Regions from separate parts of the Mesorhizobium monacense genome, predicted to be linked through region 1. Evidence: predicted binding sites of a transcription regulator. Region 1 holds the regulator's gene; the other holds the start of a gene.
What was found. The regulator LexA, encoded in region 1, represses DNA repair genes until DNA is damaged. The targets are predictions, from matches to a motif close to TGTTCNNNNTGTGTTCNG.
Positions count from the first base shown of each region.

Region 2: AC1RUK_RS06900 (ATP-dependent helicase) is a predicted target of LexA. The motif match lies at 1,967-1,984, and genes of this name have one in related genera.

Region 1 covers NZ_CM165567.1:2,422,972-2,430,970, forward strand. Annotated here, with positions in the region: gene moaC (cyclic pyranopterin monophosphate synthase MoaC) at 1-251, shown strand, start outside; gene AC1RUK_RS11655 (molybdopterin molybdotransferase MoeA) at 252-1,457, shown strand; gene AC1RUK_RS11660 (hormone-sensitive lipase) at 1,468-2,298, opposite strand; gene kynU (kynureninase) at 2,328-3,575, opposite strand; gene lexA (transcriptional repressor LexA) at 4,038-4,778, shown strand; gene AC1RUK_RS11675 (ComEC/Rec2 family competence protein) at 4,772-7,261, opposite strand; gene gltX (glutamate--tRNA ligase) at 7,362-7,999, shown strand, end outside.
Region 2 covers NZ_CM165567.1:1,500,277-1,508,275, forward strand. Annotated here, with positions in the region: gene AC1RUK_RS06900 (ATP-dependent helicase) at 1-1,926, opposite strand, end outside; gene AC1RUK_RS06905 (flavin-containing monooxygenase) at 2,065-3,348, opposite strand; gene AC1RUK_RS06910 (helix-turn-helix transcriptional regulator) at 3,514-5,154, opposite strand; gene AC1RUK_RS06915 (glucose/quinate/shikimate family membrane-bound PQQ-dependent dehydrogenase) at 5,420-7,732, shown strand; gene AC1RUK_RS06920 (methyltransferase domain-containing protein) at 7,757-7,999, opposite strand, start outside.

The sequences.
Region 1 (7,999 bases):
CCAAAGTTTCCGTCGACATCGAGCCGGACCATTCGCTTCCAGGCCTGAAGGTCACTGCGCTGGCCCGCGTCACCGGCAAGACCGGCGTCGAGATGGAGGCACTGACAGCGGCCTCGGTCGCGTGCCTGACCATCTACGACATGGCCAAGGCGGTCGACCGCGCCATGGTGATCTCCGGCATCCGGCTGGTCGAAAAGACCGGCGGCAAATCAGGCGATTACCGGTCCACCAGCCATAAGGCAGGCGCCTAGATGGCGCTGGTTCCGGTCGCCGAAGCGCTCGAGCGCCTGCTTGAAGGCGCGCGGCCGACAGGCAGCGAAAGCGTCGCGCTCATCGATGCAACTGGCCGGGTGCTGGCCGAACCCGTCATGGCGCTGCGCACCCAGCCGCCGTTCAACGCCTCCGCCATGGATGGCTACGCCGTTCGGGCCGCCGATATCGCCTCAGTGCCGGCGCGGCTTTCGGTGATTGGCATGGCGCCGGCAGGGCGTGGCTTTGAAGGTGCTGTCCACAATGGTCAGGCAGTGCGTATCTTCACCGGCGCGCCGCTGCCCGAAGGCGCCGACACCATCGTCATCCAGGAGAATGTCAGGGATCTCGGCGGCGGCGCCATCGAGGTAACGGAACCGACAGCCGAAGGACGCAATATCCGCCGCGTCGGTCTCGATTTCACCAGGGGCGACGTGCTGCTCGAAAAAGGCCGACTGCTCGATCCGGTGGCACTCTCCCTGGCGGCATCGGCCAACCACCCAAGCGTGAGCGTGGTCAAAAGGCCGCTGGTCGCCATCATCGCCACCGGCGACGAACTCCTGCCGCCGGGCAGCGAGCTCGGCCCCGACCAGATCATCTCGTCCAATGCCTATGGCGTCGCCGCCGCCGCGCAATCGGTTGGCGCCCGTGCACTCGACCTCGGCATCGCCGCCGATCGCAAGGAGGCAATTGCCGCGCTGGTGAGGCAGGCGGTCGAGCAACGCGCCGATGTCATCGTCACGCTCGGCGGCGCCTCGGTTGGCGACCACGACCTGATCCATGACGTGCTGACCGGCGAAGGCATGACGCTCGACTTCTGGAAGATCGCCATGCGCCCGGGCAAGCCGCTGATGTTCGGTCGGCTCGGGGAGATAAGCTGCATCGGCTTGCCCGGCAATCCGGTTGCCAGCCTCGTCTGTTCGCAGCTGTTCCTGAAGCCGCTGCTGGCGCGGCTCGGCGACCGCGGCTTCCAGCAGGACATGCGCGCGGCCCGCCTCGGGACCGCGATGCCGGCCAACGATCTCAGGCAAGACTATGTGCGTGCCGTGGTCCGGGAAGATGGAGACAGCCTGGTGGCGACGCCGTTCGGCATCCAGGATTCCTCGATGCTGAGAATGCTCGCCGACGCCAACGGGCTGATCGTGCGCGAGCCGTTCGCCCCTGCCGCTGCAGCAGGCGCTGCCTGCAGCGTGCTGATGTTGCGCTGAACCCGTTCCCTTACTCGACAACCAGCGTCCGGCTCAGCGGATGCTCCGGGTTGCAAAGACCGTCTATGATGCTGAAATGGTGCCGGTCCGGCTCGACCACCGAGCTGGTCGCGGCACCGAGGCCGATCCAGACATTGGCCAGCAGCGCGCTCTGGCGCAGGAACTCGGCGCGCTCGCCACCGCCGACCCAGCAGGTCAGGCGTGCATTGTCCATCGGGCGCAGAAGGGCCGGGCTTTCGGTCAGTGCTTCGGCCTCGTCGATCGCCAGCGTCTCGTTCATGGCTGTGCGCATGAGCGGGCGCAGGTCGTGCACACCCGAGATCGACACGACATGACGTATGCGACCAGTCACTTCGGGCGACAGAGGCGTGGTTGCACTCGCCATTCGGCTGGCGAGATGGCCGCCGGCCGAATGCCCGGTCAGCATCAATGGCCCATCGACCAGTGCCGCCGCCTTGCCGATCGCCGCGCCGACCTCGCGAACGATGCCGCCGATGCGTATCTCGGGACATAGCGTGTAGGAGGGCATAGCCACCGCATAGCCATGCCCGATCGGCCCGGCCGAAAGATGCGACCAGAAACTCTTGTCGAACGCCTTCCAGTAACCGCCATGCAGGAACACCACGAGCCCCTTGGGCGGGGTGCTCGGCAGGAAAAGATCGAGCCGGTTGCGCGGTCTGTCGCCGTAGACGATGTCGAGCCGCGCCCTGCCCTCGGCCGAAAGAGCGTCACGAAAGGCCCGCGCGGGCTCGACCCAGGCGGCCGGCCAGCGATCGCCGCCAGCTATGTTGGCGCCGTTTGTATAGGCGTTGTCCCAGTCGGAAATACGATGTTCCAGCAACTGTGCCCTCCCCCTGCTCTCCCTGCCGCTCAGGTGACGGCTGACTTGACGGCGAAACGTCCGTCTTTCCAGGCCCCACTGCGCAGGATCTCTTCCAACACCTCAACAGCGTGCCACACATCGGCGTAGCCGACATAGAGCGGGGTAAAGCCAAAGCGTATGGTCGACGGCGCCCGGAAATCGCCGATAACGCCGCGTTCGATCAGCGCCCGCATGATCTGGTAGCCGTGCTCGTGCATGAATGAAATCTGGCTGCCGCGCCTGGCGCTGTCGCGGGTGCTTTCGAGCGTGAGACCATAGGCGCCGCATTTTGCCTCGACGAGTTCGATGAACAGGTCGGCCAGGGCGATGCTTTTCTTTCTCACGGCCGCCATGTCGACATCGTTCCAGATGTCGAGCGCGCCCTTCAGCGTGCGCATCGACAGGACCGGCTGCGTGCCGCACAGAAACCGGCGGATGCCGGTGCCGGCTGCGTAGGCCTGCTCGAAGGCGAAGGGCCGCGCGTGGCTCCACCATCCGCTGAGCGGCTGCAGCACATCGGCATGATGGCGCTCCGCGGCATAGATGAAGGCGGGAGAGCCCGGGCCGCCATTCAAATATTTGTAGGTGCAGCCGACAGCGAAATCGGCATTCGCCGTGTCCAGTTCGACCGGCATGGCGCCTGCTGTGTGGCAGAGATCCCAGACGATCAGCGCCCCGGCGTCATGGGCGATGCGCGTCAGCGCCGTCATGTCACGCAGTTCGCCTGACTTGTAGTTGACGTGGTTGACCAGCACCACCGCGACCCGGTCGTCGATCAGCTCTTCGATCGTCGGTGCGTCGACGCCTGCAAGGCGCAGCACAGTGTTCTTTCGAGTCGAGGCGACACCTTCAGCCATGTAGAGGTCGGTCGGAAAGCTGTCGCCCTCGGCGACGATGACGGGCCGATCCGGCCGGATGGCCATTGCCGCGTGCAGCAGCTTGTAGATGTTGATCGATGTCGTGTCGCAGACCACCGTCTGGCCGGGAGCGGCGCCGATCAGGCGCCCGAGCTGATCGCCGAGTTCGACCGGCATGTTGAACCAGCCGGCAGTGTTCCAGGCGCGGATGAGGTCGTACGCCCATTCTTCGGTCGCCGCCTTGCGTAGCTCGTCGAAGGCGGCATGCGAGGCTGCACCCAGCGAATTGCCGTCGAGATAGATTACCCCTTCGGGCAGGATGAAGCGGTCGCGCAAGGGGCGCAGTGGATCCGCGGCGTCCATCGCTTCGACGGCCGCAAGATCAGGAATTCCTGTCATGATATGTCTGCTCCCCCCAGATACGCACGACACCGGCACGCAATGATGACACAAGCCGACGATCGGTACTTTCTCTCATCACAGGCCATCGCGCTGCAAGAACCTGCATTGATGACTTATCGGCCCAACGACACCCTCGACCCCTGCTCATAGTTGGCATTTTGAGTTCGTTTCGTTCACGGTGCATCGAGCGGGCTGGATCGTCAAACACGGCCCTACCTACATTGTTTGCGGCGAATGATTGCCGACTTCCAACCAGCTCCCAGGCCGGTGGTTGGCCGTAAACGATAACAAAATCAATGCGATGAAGCCGGCATCTAAGGGGCTGGGATATTCGCTGTCGCACGCGACATCGTTTCGGGAGCCTTAACCCATTCATTAAACTTTAAACAGTTGCGGAACACAACTGGAACAGATAGTGTTTGTTCTGGGTTTGTTTTTCTGATTCCGTTGGGGGCCGCGATGCTGACACGCAAACAACATGAACTGCTGATGTTCATCCATGAGCGGCTGAAGGAAAGCGGCATTCCACCCTCCTTCGACGAAATGAAAGAGGCGCTCGATCTTGCCTCGAAGTCGGGCATCCACCGGCTGATCACGGCGCTGGAGGAGCGCGGTTTCATTCGCCGGCTGCCCAATCGGGCGCGCGCGCTCGAAGTGCTGCGCCTGCCGGACTCGATTGCTCCCGGCCTCAATGCGGCGAAGAAGTTCTCGCCGAGCGTCATTCAGGGCAGTCTTGGGCAGGGCGGCCTCGGACGGCAGATCAAGCCTATGGCATCGTCGCGCACGCCCCAGGCGGGCAATGACGACGATGCGGTTGCGGCAGTGTCCATCCCGGTGATGGGGCGGATCGCGGCCGGTGTGCCGATCGACGCCATCCAGCATCAGACGCATTCGATCTCGGTGCCGCCGGACATGATCATGGGCGGCGAGCATTACGCGCTGGAGGTCAAGGGCGATTCGATGATCGAGGCCGGGATCTTCGACGGCGATACGGTCATCATCCGCAACGCCGACACGGCGAGCCCGGGAGAGATCATAGTGGCGCTGGTCGACGAGGAGGAAGCGACGCTGAAGCGCTTCCGCCGCAAGGGCGCCTCGATTGCGCTGGAAGCCGCCAATCCGGCCTATGAAACCCGCATCTTCGGGCCCGACCGGGTCAAGGTGCAGGGCAAGCTGGTCGGTCTGATCCGCCGCTACTGAGGCGGCGGCGGTTGTTTTGGCGGCGGTTTGCTGGCCTGCCTTTCGGGTCTCTTGTAAGGCGGCAGGCCCCTCGCCTCGCGTGAGAATCTTCGCTGCTCGTGCCAGGGCCGGTACGGCTGCTCGACCGCGAAGTCTATCTCTGCCGGCGCGATTGCCGATTGCTGATCGAAGAAGACAGCGGCGCTGCCCAAGCGGGCAAGTTGCCGTTTCCTGACGACAAGGACAAGCGGATTGCGGCAAGGGTCGTAGGCGGTGGCGTCGTTGACGATGATCAGGGTAGCGAAAGCACACGCCCGCCACGCGTCCTTGCGGTCTTCTGCATACGCGATGATCGCGCCAGACGGATGCCGCGCGAGGCAAAGACCGCTGCTGCAGTAGAAGGGTGAGCCCGGCGGCAGGTCGGCCGGATCCATGTCGAACCGCGCGTCACCCTTCTCGAAGGTCTCGGGCTCCACAATGGTTTCGGACTTCACAGCCCGTTTCCAGTTGTCGGTGGTGAACTCGTTCGATCGCACGCGGTTGATGGCGAGTTCGCCGCCCCCGATCGGCATTGCCACAAGATGCCCATCCTCCGAGACGAGAACGTCAGGCGTGCGAGTGTCGGAGACAGTCAGCAGGCCGGCGAATGCGAACGGAACGGCTGCCAGCCTGAGCCATGTCGTCGCCATGGTGGCGATGACCAGCGCGATCGTCACCAGCAGTACCGACTGAATGGAGATCAGCCCGACAGCATCGATCGGCGAGCGCTCGGAAATCCATCCGGATATTGCGATCATCGCCGTCAGCCCCTTGCCCATCACATAGAGGAAGGGTCCATCGGCGCCGAACGGCATCGCCAGCGCGCTGAGCACGGCGAACGGCATGACGATCAGCGAGACGATCGGCATGACGGCCAGGTTGGCAAGCAGGCTGAGCGGCGACACGCGCTGAAAATGCCAGATGGCGAAGAGCGCGGTCGCACTGCCGGCGATGATGGAGGTCATGGCGAGGCCGCCCATGCCGAGCAGGAATTTTCGCGTGACGAAGGCGAGCGGCGATCGCCGTGGCGGCGGCGACGTCGCTCTGCCGGCACGGTAGTCCGACCAGCCGGCATAGGCACCGACAAGGGCCGCGGTCGCCGCAAACGACATCTGGAAGCTCGGGCCGACCACTTCGTGCGGCGACACCAGGATCACGGCAATCGCCGAGATCGCCAGATTGCGCATGGTGAGCGCCGCGCGGTCGAACAGCACGGCGACCAGCATCACCGCCAGCATGATGAAGCTGCGTTCGGCCGCGACGACGATGCCGGAAAAGACGAGGTAGGCGGCGATGGAAAAGAGCGCCGCGGCGGCCGCATATTTCTTCACCGGCCGGCGCGATGCGAAATCGGGAAACAGGGCGAAGGCGCCGCGCAGCAGCCCCATAATGGTTCCGGCGACCAGCGCCATGTGCAGGCCGGAGATCGAGATGATGTGGTAGATGCCGGTGCGCCGCATCGCCTCGTTGATCTCATTGGGAATGCCGGCGCGCACGCCGACGATCAATGCCGCAGCAATCTCGCCCTCCGGGCCGCCAATCTGGCCGCGAATGTGGTCCGCGATGCTCTCCCGGGCATTCTCGATTGCGGACGCCAAGCGCGTCCTGGATGGTGCGTCTTCGCCAGCGCCAGTCTTTGGGACAACAGTCTTCGGATTGCCGAGGAAAAACCCGCTCGCGCCGATGCCGGAAAAATAGCTGTCGAAGGAGAAGTCGTAGCTATTCGGCCGCACCGGTCCGGTCGGCGGGAGCAGCCGGGCATAGCCGGTGATCAGGGAACCGGCGGTCATATCAGGAGGAACTTTCCGCGCCGAAAGCCTGACCCGCTCCGGCGCATAGCGCAGCTTCGGATGGGCCGTCGAGATGACGTCGATGGTCAGCCTGACGCGGCCGTTTTCCATTTCTTCCAGGCTGGCGAGCCGCCCGGTCAGCCGCGTTTGGATCTCCGAGCCGAGCATCTGGGTTCCGGCGCGCCAGGTCTCGACCTTTGCGGCGAGCACGCCGAGCGCGCAGAGCAGCGCCGCCATGAAGCACAAATGCGTCCTTAGCCATGACCGCGAAGCCACCGCGCAGGCGGCCGTCAAGGCGACCACGGCGACGGGCCTGTAGAAATCGGGTTCCGTCGCCAGCGAGAAATAGAAGATCACCCCGCATGCCAGAAACACCGGCACCAGCAGGAAGCCCATGCCGCGGTCAAGCTCCGTGCCGCCAGCCGCAGCGATGCTTCGCCGGATTGCGGGACCGGAAAGACGGCGGAATGCTCCGGAGACCCGCTTTACCGAAACAGTCGCGGGGACAAGCTCCGGCGCGCGATTGCCGGGCGGCAAAGGCTCGATGCCCGGCCGTGGCGCAAGCAATGAAACCGGCATTGGCTCGGCGTGTGGAATATCGGCAAACAGCGTCCGCTCGCTGACGCTGCTCGTCGCGCCCTCGCTCTCCCCTGCACCCCGACCTCGTCCAGCCATCGGGTCTGCCCCTTGCGCCCCAGACCTCCTATGCTACATGAACGCGCAACGCGCGAAAGTCCGCGCATCACATCCGCTTTCTGCGCTTTCCGAGAGTTCCATGTCCGACAAGGTCGTCACCCGCTTCGCCCCCTCGCCGACAGGCTATTTGCACATTGGCGGCGCGCGTACGGCGCTGTTCAACTGGCTCTATGCAAAGCACACCGCCGGCACGATGCTGCTGCGCATCGAGGATACGGATCGCGAACGCTCCACCGACGCCGCCACAGCCGCCATCCTCGATGGGCTGTCCTGGCTTGGCCTCAGCTGGGACGGCGAGCCGGTGTCGCAGTTCGAGCGCGCGCCGCGCCACCGCGAAGTGGCTGAGGATCTGGTGCGGATGGGCAAGGCCTATTACTGCTACGCCACGCCGGCCGAACTCGAGGCGATGCGCGAGGCCGCACGTGCCAAGGGCCTGCCGCCCCGCTATGACGGCCGCTGGCGCGACCGGGACCCGTCGGAGGCGCCGGCAGGCGTCAAGGGTGCGATCCGCATCAAGGCGCCGACCGAAGGCGAAACGGTGGTGCACGACCGCGTGCAGGGCGAGGTGCGCTTCCCCAACAAGGATCTCGACGATTTCATCATCCTGCGCTCGGACGGCAACCCGACCTATATGCATGCCGTCGTCGTCGACGACCACGACATGGGCGTCACCCACATCATCCGTGGCGACGACCATCTGACCAACGCCGCCCGCCA
Region 2 (7,999 bases), 920 kb from region 1:
GCTGACGGCGTCGAGCCCGGCATTCTGCTCGGCGTCCATGACCAGCGCGACATGTTCGAGGAAGGAGCGCAGCGATTCATACTCCTCCATGGAGCGGATCAGCTCCTTGAGGTTTTCCAGCCGACCGGGCGCTTCCGCCGAGCGGTCGTTCTTCCACATGTCGGTGTAGCCGCCCTCCTCGAGAATGGTCTCGGCGAGTTCGGTGTGCGGGGTGGTTTCCAGCGCCTTCTGCCAGCGCTCGAAATTGGCGGCGACTTCGCGCAGTGCGGCGCGCGGCTTCGGCTTCAGTTCGTCGCTCTCGGCGAGCTTGGCGGCGGCCTCCAGCATCGGAATACGGAGTGCGCGCGCCGTGTCGTGGATCTGGCGGATGGTGGCTTCGCCGAGGCCGCGCTTCGGCACGTTGACGATGCGCTCGAAGGCGAGGTCGTCGGCGCCTTGCGCGACGACGCGGAAGAAGGCCATGGCGTCACGGATTTCCAGCCGTTCATAGAAGCGCGGGCCGCCGATGACGCGGTGGTTGAGGCCGATCTCCATGAAGCGGTCCTCGAAGGCGCGCATCTGGAAGGAGGCGCGGACAAGGATGGCCATGTCGTTCAGCTTATGCTTCTGGCGCTGGTAGGCCTCGATGGTCTCGCCGACAGCGCGGGCCTCTTCCCCTGAATCCCAGGCGGCATGGACATGCACCTTGTCGTCCTCGGGCTCGTCGCGGTCGGTGAACAGCGTCTTGCCGAAGCGGCCCTCATTGTTTGCGATGAGATGCGAGGCGGCGCCGAGGATGTGCGCGGTCGAGCGGTAGTTGCGCTCCAGCCGAATGATGGTCGCGCCGGGAAAATCCTTATCGAAGCGCAGGATGTTGTCGACCTCGGCGCCACGCCAGCCATAGATGGATTGGTCGTCGTCGCCGACGCAGCAGATGTTTACTCTGTTGTCGCTCACGGGCTGTTCCGCGCCTGCCGGCGCGGGCCCGACCCCTCTTTTTTGCGCGCCTTCGGCGTCGCGGGAGTGGCCTCGCAAAGGCTCGGACGCCCGGTCGGGCTTGCGGCCTTCGGCCGGGAGCCCAGTTGAGGAATGTACAAAACCACGTGCTTCGGGCCGTTGCGCCAGCAGGCGCAGCCACATGTATTGGGCGGTGTTGGTGTCCTGGTACTCGTCGACGAGGATGTATTTGAAGCGCTTGTGGTATTCCTTCAGCACGTCCGGATAGGCGCGGAAGATGCGGATCGGGTGGCACAAGAGATCGCCGAAGTCGCAGGCGTTCAGCGTCTGCAGCCGCTCCTGATAGGCCTTATAGAGTTCGCGGCCCTTGCCGTTGGCGAAGCTGCGGGCATCGCCCTCGGGGATGTCGGCCGGACCAAGGCCCTTGTTCTTCCAGCCATCGATCATTTGGGCGAACTGCTTGGCCGGCCAGCGCTTGTCGTCCAATCCCTCGGCCTGGATGATCTGCTTGATCAGGCGCACGACATCGTCGGTGTCGAGGATGGTGAAATCGGATTTGAGCCCGGCGAGTTCCGCATGGCGGCGCAGCAGCTTGACGCCGATCGAGTGGAAGGTGCCGAGCCACGGCATGCCCTCGACATTGCCTTCGCCGATCAGGATGCCGATGCGCTGCTTCATCTCGCGCGCGGCCTTGTTGGTGAAGGTGACGGCAAGGATCTGTGAGGGGAAGGCCTTGCCGGTGGCGAGGATGTGGGTAATGCGGGTGGTGAGCACCCGGGTCTTGCCGGTACCGGCCCCGGCCAGCACCAGAACCGGGCCTTCGGTGGTTTCCACCGCCAGCCGCTGCTCGGGGTTCAATCCCTTCAGATAGTCGGGCGCGCTGTTCTGACCGCTGCGGGCGGCCATGGCGCGCGCGGCGATGCCGGACGGGGCCGCGGGCCGCGCATTCGGTTCGTCAAAAAAGGGCATGTCTTCCGAAAAGCCGGACATTGCCCCCGAATGTAGTGATTCGGCAGCGAAAGGCCAGAAGTGTCTCCGTTTTGTTCTGGTTTGGAGGCGCAATTGCCGGGAGCCGTGCGAATATTGTCGCCCGGCGCCCGACAATCCGCACAAGGGCGCCCTTGCGGCCTACTTGGCGGCAACCCGCATCCGCTCGCTGATCTTGTCCGCCACATAACCGGCATCGCGTGCTGCACCGTGGATCATGGTGGAAGACGTCGAGTGCTGGAAATGCAGGCCGCAGACATAGAGGCCGGGTTCGCCGTCCACGGCGCCGCGATACTGCTTCACCCGGCCGGTGTCGTCGAAGATCGGCAGCTTGATCCAATCCAGCCCGGCCCGGAAACCGGTGCACCAGATGACGTTCGAAACGTCGAGAAGCTGGCCGTCGTCGAGCATCGGCTTGCCGTCACGGACGCCGGCGACGCGGGAGACCCGGCGGACGCCCGCGGCATCCAGATCTTGCGGCTTGACCCGGATCAGCGGCAGGCCATGCGACAGCTGCTGTGGCTTGGCCCTACGGCCCATCGGCGTGTCGACCGTGAGCAGCCGATGGAAAACGATGCGGAGGACGACCGGCAGCACCAGACGCATGGCGAAATAGCCATTGTAGGCAACCGGGATGTGGCCCGGATGTCGGCCGGCCAGCCAGACCTGGTGCGTGGGCGCGAGATCCATGGCGATTTCCGCACCGGAATTGCTGGCACCAACCAGCAGCACGCTGCCCGGATTGAGCTGCCCGGGGTTCTTGTAGACGCCCGAGTGAAATTGCCGGATCGACGGATCGAGCGACGCCGCGAAATCCGGGATCTTCGGCTTCTGGTAGCTCGAGGCCGCGGCCACGACATGCCCGGCGACGTACCGGGTCTGGCCGGCAGTGACGATGTAGCGATCGCCGGAACGAGTCACCTCGTCGACCTTGACGCCAGTGCGTACCGGTAAGGAAAACTTCCTGGCGTAGGCTTCTAGGTAATCCGCCATTTCGTCCTTGGTCGGGAAGGAATAGCGGGCGGCGGGGAAGGGCATGCCGGCCAGCCCGTCAAAACGCGCCGGCGTGAACAGGCGCAGCGAATCCCAGCGCGAACGCCAGATGTCGCCGACGCGTTCGCGTACCTCCAGGATGACGAACTTCACGCCCCTGTGGGCCAGATGGTAGCCGACGGACAGGCCGTTCTGGCCGGCGCCGATCACGACGACATCGACATGCTCCTCCCTGAGCGCGGGCCGCCTCTCATCGCCCGATGGCGCTTGGCCGCCCGCTGCCTGCAGGGTGCCAGCCTCCAGTTGCATGAACGCCGCGCCTTGTTCCAGCAATGCGCCGGCGCGCACCTTGGTCTCGGTGATGCCGACGCGGCGGCCCTGCTGGTTCAGTGCGGGGCTTGAGGTCGGACGAGGTGTCGAAATCTGGTTCATGATCGCTCCATGCGGTTTTCGTCAGCCATGGAGCGAAAATAGCGATCCGGCGCGGCGGCGCTTCGGGGAGACACCCCACGACGAAAAGAAGCGGCATGGGGATTTTCCCCCATGCGTCACGCGATCATTCGGATCGTCGTGCACGCGATCTCTCGGATCGTCGAGTCAGAGGAGCCCGTTCTGGAAGGCGTAGGCTGTCGCGGCGGCGCGTGAATTGACCGCCAGCTTGTCGAAGATGTTGCTGACGTGCCGGTCGACGGTCTTTTCGCTGAGACCGAGGTCTGTGGCGATCAGCCTGTTTGTCTTGCCGGTAGCGACAAGGCCGAGGACCTCGATCTCGCGCCGCGTCAGGCCATGCGAAGGTGACGTTGTCGGCCGGATCAGCAGATCGACGCGGGCGAGGTCGGGCGCGGCGCCAAGTGCGGCGAAAATCGACCTGGCGGCCTCGAATTCCAGCTCGGCCCCGTCCTCGTCGCCAAGCATGCGGCACGCTTGGCCGGCCAGCACGCGCAGACGCGCCTCAAGATAGGGAGCGCCGGCGCGCTGCCAGGTCGTCAGCGCGGCGCGGACGTGGCCAAGCGCGGCCGCGGCGTCACCTCCAGCCATTTCGATCTGGCCTCTCGCTTGCGAGGCCATCGCGACGAGGATCTCGGTAGCGAAGCGGCCGGCGATCGCCTCCAGCTCTGCGCAGGCTTCGCGCGCCTCGTCGACAGCGCCCGCGGCCATCGTGATCTCGACCAGTGCCGGCAGCAGACGGGCACGGCCGAGCGGAGCCTTGGTCGTAGCAAGCACACGGCGAATGGTTGCCGCCGCCTGTTCGGAGCGGCCCTGCATGAGGCGCAGCAGCGCCATGCCGGGCTGCGGCTCGAGTCCGAGCCGGCTGGCGGTGCGGTAGAGGTCCTCGGCGGCGGCGAACTCGCCGCGCAGCCGATGGATTTCGGCCTCCTGGTAAGCCGCCCCAGCTGCCGCTTCGTTGCTGGTGGTGTGGGCCAGCGACAGTGTGGCGCGGCGTGCCTCTGCGATGGACTCCTGCCAGGCGCCGTTCAACTCCATGATCTCGGCCCGATGCAACAGGCAGACGCCGTTGAACTGAACCAGTTGCGGCTGGGTTCCGCACCAGTTCGACAGCGCCTCGGTCCATTCGCGTGAACGCTCGAACGCATAGACCTGCCGGCACGCGGCGATGAGGTTGCAGTAGATGAGGCCGGTGACAATGGGTGACAGCTTGCCGTCGGCAGCCGGCAGCATGGCCTCGTCGAGCGAGGCGATGCCTTCCTCGACCCGGCCCTGCCGCACCAGCGCGCGGCCGAGATAGCATCTGGCGAAGGCGATCAGGTCGATGTCGCAACAGCGTTCGCCGATCGCCAGCGACTGTCTTGCCAGCGTCTCCGATGCCGGGTCGTTGCCGGTCATGATTTCCTTTTGGGCCGCCAGAAGCACCAGATAGCCATGCGCCGCGCATTCGCGGCCAAAGCCATCCGCCAGGCGCTGCGCCTGCTGGATAATGGCGGTTGCGTGGCCTTCCTCGCCCAACGTCAGAAGCCGGAAGCCACGGAAGAACGCCCAATACGCCGCCTGGTCGTCACGGCCGGCTTCGATGTGCATGTTGAAGAGACGCTCGCCGGCGGCGAAGATATCCTGATCGCGGTCCAGCATGCCGGCCGTCCAGAGCAGCCGTTCGAGGTCTTCCGCGCCGAGAGGCGTGATCTCGTCGGTTGCCCGCAGCAGCTCGAATGCATCCGCCCATGCCCGCTGTCCATAGGCGTGGCGGGCCCGTTCGAGCAACGAGGCGGCATCGGCTTTCATAGGCAAAGCATAGCATTGCCCGATAACGGGCAGAAGAATGGCAACCGGCATCCCGGTCATTTCGACGTGAGCAGCAACAGGACCGAAGCACATGCCAGAACGATGCCCGCAGTATCAAAACATACTGTCCTGCTAATTTGACACCTCGCGCCGCCGGGCGGAAAACTGCGGCGGCGAGATGAATCAGAATCGAAAGCGGGCTGCGTTTCCATTTCGTGACGGCGGTTTCCGGCCGCTCGCCTGCTGCGCTTGAAGGAGTGTCGTTATGGCAACCGTCCTCACCGCCGTGGTCCTTGCTCTCATCGGTCTGGTACTTGGCGGCGGCGGCATCTGGTTGGCGTCGCTCGGCGGCAGTTGGTACTACGTCATCACCGGTCTCGGCTTCCTGATCACCGCCTGGCTGCTCTACGGGCGCAAATCCATCGCGCTTTGGCTCTACGCGGCGATCGTCATCGGCACGCTGTGCTGGGCGGTCTGGGAGATTGGCTTCGACTGGTGGGAGCTCGGGCCGCGCGGCGGTATCATCGTGCTTCTGGCGCTATGGCTGCTGACACCATGGGCGAGGCGAGGGCTCACCGGCCCCGACGGGCGGGCGCCGCTCATCCTGGCGGTGCTGGCCTCGCTGGCGGTGGCCGGCTATTCGATGACTGCCGATCCAAAGGACATCGCCGGTCAACTCAGCGCCGACAAGGTGACGCCGACGGCCGACCTTGGCGGCAATGTGCCTGAAGGCGAGTGGCACTTTTATGGCCGCACGCTCTATGGCCAGCGCTATTCGCCGCTCGACCAGATCACTCTGGACAATGTCGCTTCGCTGCAGCCGGCCTGGACCTACCGCACCGGCGACATAAAGGGGCCCGACGACATCGGCGAGACGACCTATCAGGTGACGCCGCTGAAAATCGGCGATGCGCTCTATGTCTGCACGCCGCACAATTTCGCCATCGCCATCGATGCCGCGACCGGCAAGGAGAAATGGCGCTACGATCCCAAGATCAAGCTGGACAAGGACCGCCAGCACCAGACCTGCCGCGGCGTGTCCTATTATGCCGACGCCAAGATCGCCGCCGGCCAGCCCTGCGCGGCGCGCGTCTACCTGCCGACCTCCGATGCGCGGCTGATCGCACTCGACGCCGCCAACGGCCAGGTCTGCCCGTCCTTTGCCGAAGGCGGCACGCTGAACCTGCTGACCGGCATGCCCTATCCCAAGTCGGGCTATTACTACTCGACCTCGGCGCCGCTGATATCGGGTGGCAAGATCATCGTCGGCGGCGCGGTCAACGACAATTATTCGACGGAGGAGCCATCCGGCGTCATCCGCGCCTTCGACGTCGACACAGGCGCTCTGCTGTGGAACTGGGATTCAGGCAATCCGGACCAGACGACGCCGCTGCCAACTGGCCAGACCTACACCAACAACTCGCCCAACATGTGGTCGACGCCGAGCGCCGACGAGAAGCTTGGCCTGCTCTATGTGCCGCTCGGCAACCAGACGCCGGACCAGCTCGGCATGGGCCGAAGCGCCAATGTCGAAAAATTCTCCTCCTCGATCACCGCGCTCGATCTCAACACCGGGCAATTGCGCTGGGTGCGGCAGACCGTGCATCACGACCTCTGGGACATGGATGTTCCGGCACAGCCGACGCTGGTCGATATCACCACGCCCAGTGGCGTCGTGCTGGCGCTGGTCGGGCCGACCAAGCAAGGCGACCTCTATGTACTCGACCGGCGCAGCGGCGAACCGATCGTTCCGGTCAAGGAAGTGCCGGCGCCGGGCGGCGCCATCGAGGGCGACCACACATCGCCGACGCAGCCGGAATCGGATCTCTCCTTCAACCCGAAGCCGCTGACCGGTGCCGACATGTGGGGCATCACCATGTTCGACCAGCTGGCCTGCCGCATCGAATTGCAGGGCTTGCGCTATGAAGGCCGCTATACGCCGCCCTCCGTGCAGGGTTCGCTGATCTACCCCGGCAATTTCGGTACCTTCAACTGGGGCGGCGTCGCGGTCGATCCGGTACGCCAGGTGATGTTCGGCATGCCGACCTATCTGGCGTTCAAGTCGCAGCTCATTCCGCGCGACCAGATGCCGCCGCCGGACGAAGGGCGCGGCAGCGAGCAAGGGCTCAACCGCAACGAGGGCGCGCCCTATGCGGTGGTGATGGGACCGTTCCTGTCGCCACTCGGCATTCCATGTCAGGCGCCGCCCTGGGGTTATGTGGCGGGCGTCGATCTCCGAACCGGCGAGATCGTTTACAAGCACCGCAACGGCACCGTCTACGACATGACGCCGCTGCCCTTGCCGTTCAAGGTCGGCGTGCCCGGCATTGGCGGGCCGATGATCACCGCCGGTGGCGTCGCTTTTCTGGGGGCCGCAGTCGACGACTATCTGCGCGCCTATGATCTGACATCAGGCAAGCAACTCTGGAAAGCCAGGCTGCCGGCCGGCGGCCAGTCGACGCCGATGACCTATACGGTCGCCGATGGGCGCCAGTTCGTGGTCATCGTTGCCGGCGGCCACGGCTCGGTCGGCACCAAGCCGGGTGATTATGTGATGGCCTATACACTCCCGAAATAGACGCTCGGACCGCGCTTGCGCGCCTCAAGGCTTTCGTGCCGAAACCAGCAGATAGGATTTTGAGACCGCACCGAAATATCCTGCGATGAGCCGGCAGACGGCGGCGCTGGCAAGCCTGGTGGTGAAGCTCATGGCGCCTTTGCGGTATTCCGACCCTGGCCATGCGACGAGGCTGCGGCGGAAGCCGCCGAGGCACTGATCGGTAGCGTCCTCGACGGCGATATCGGTGAAGCCCAAGGCGTCGAACTGCGCCTTGTAGGACGGAAT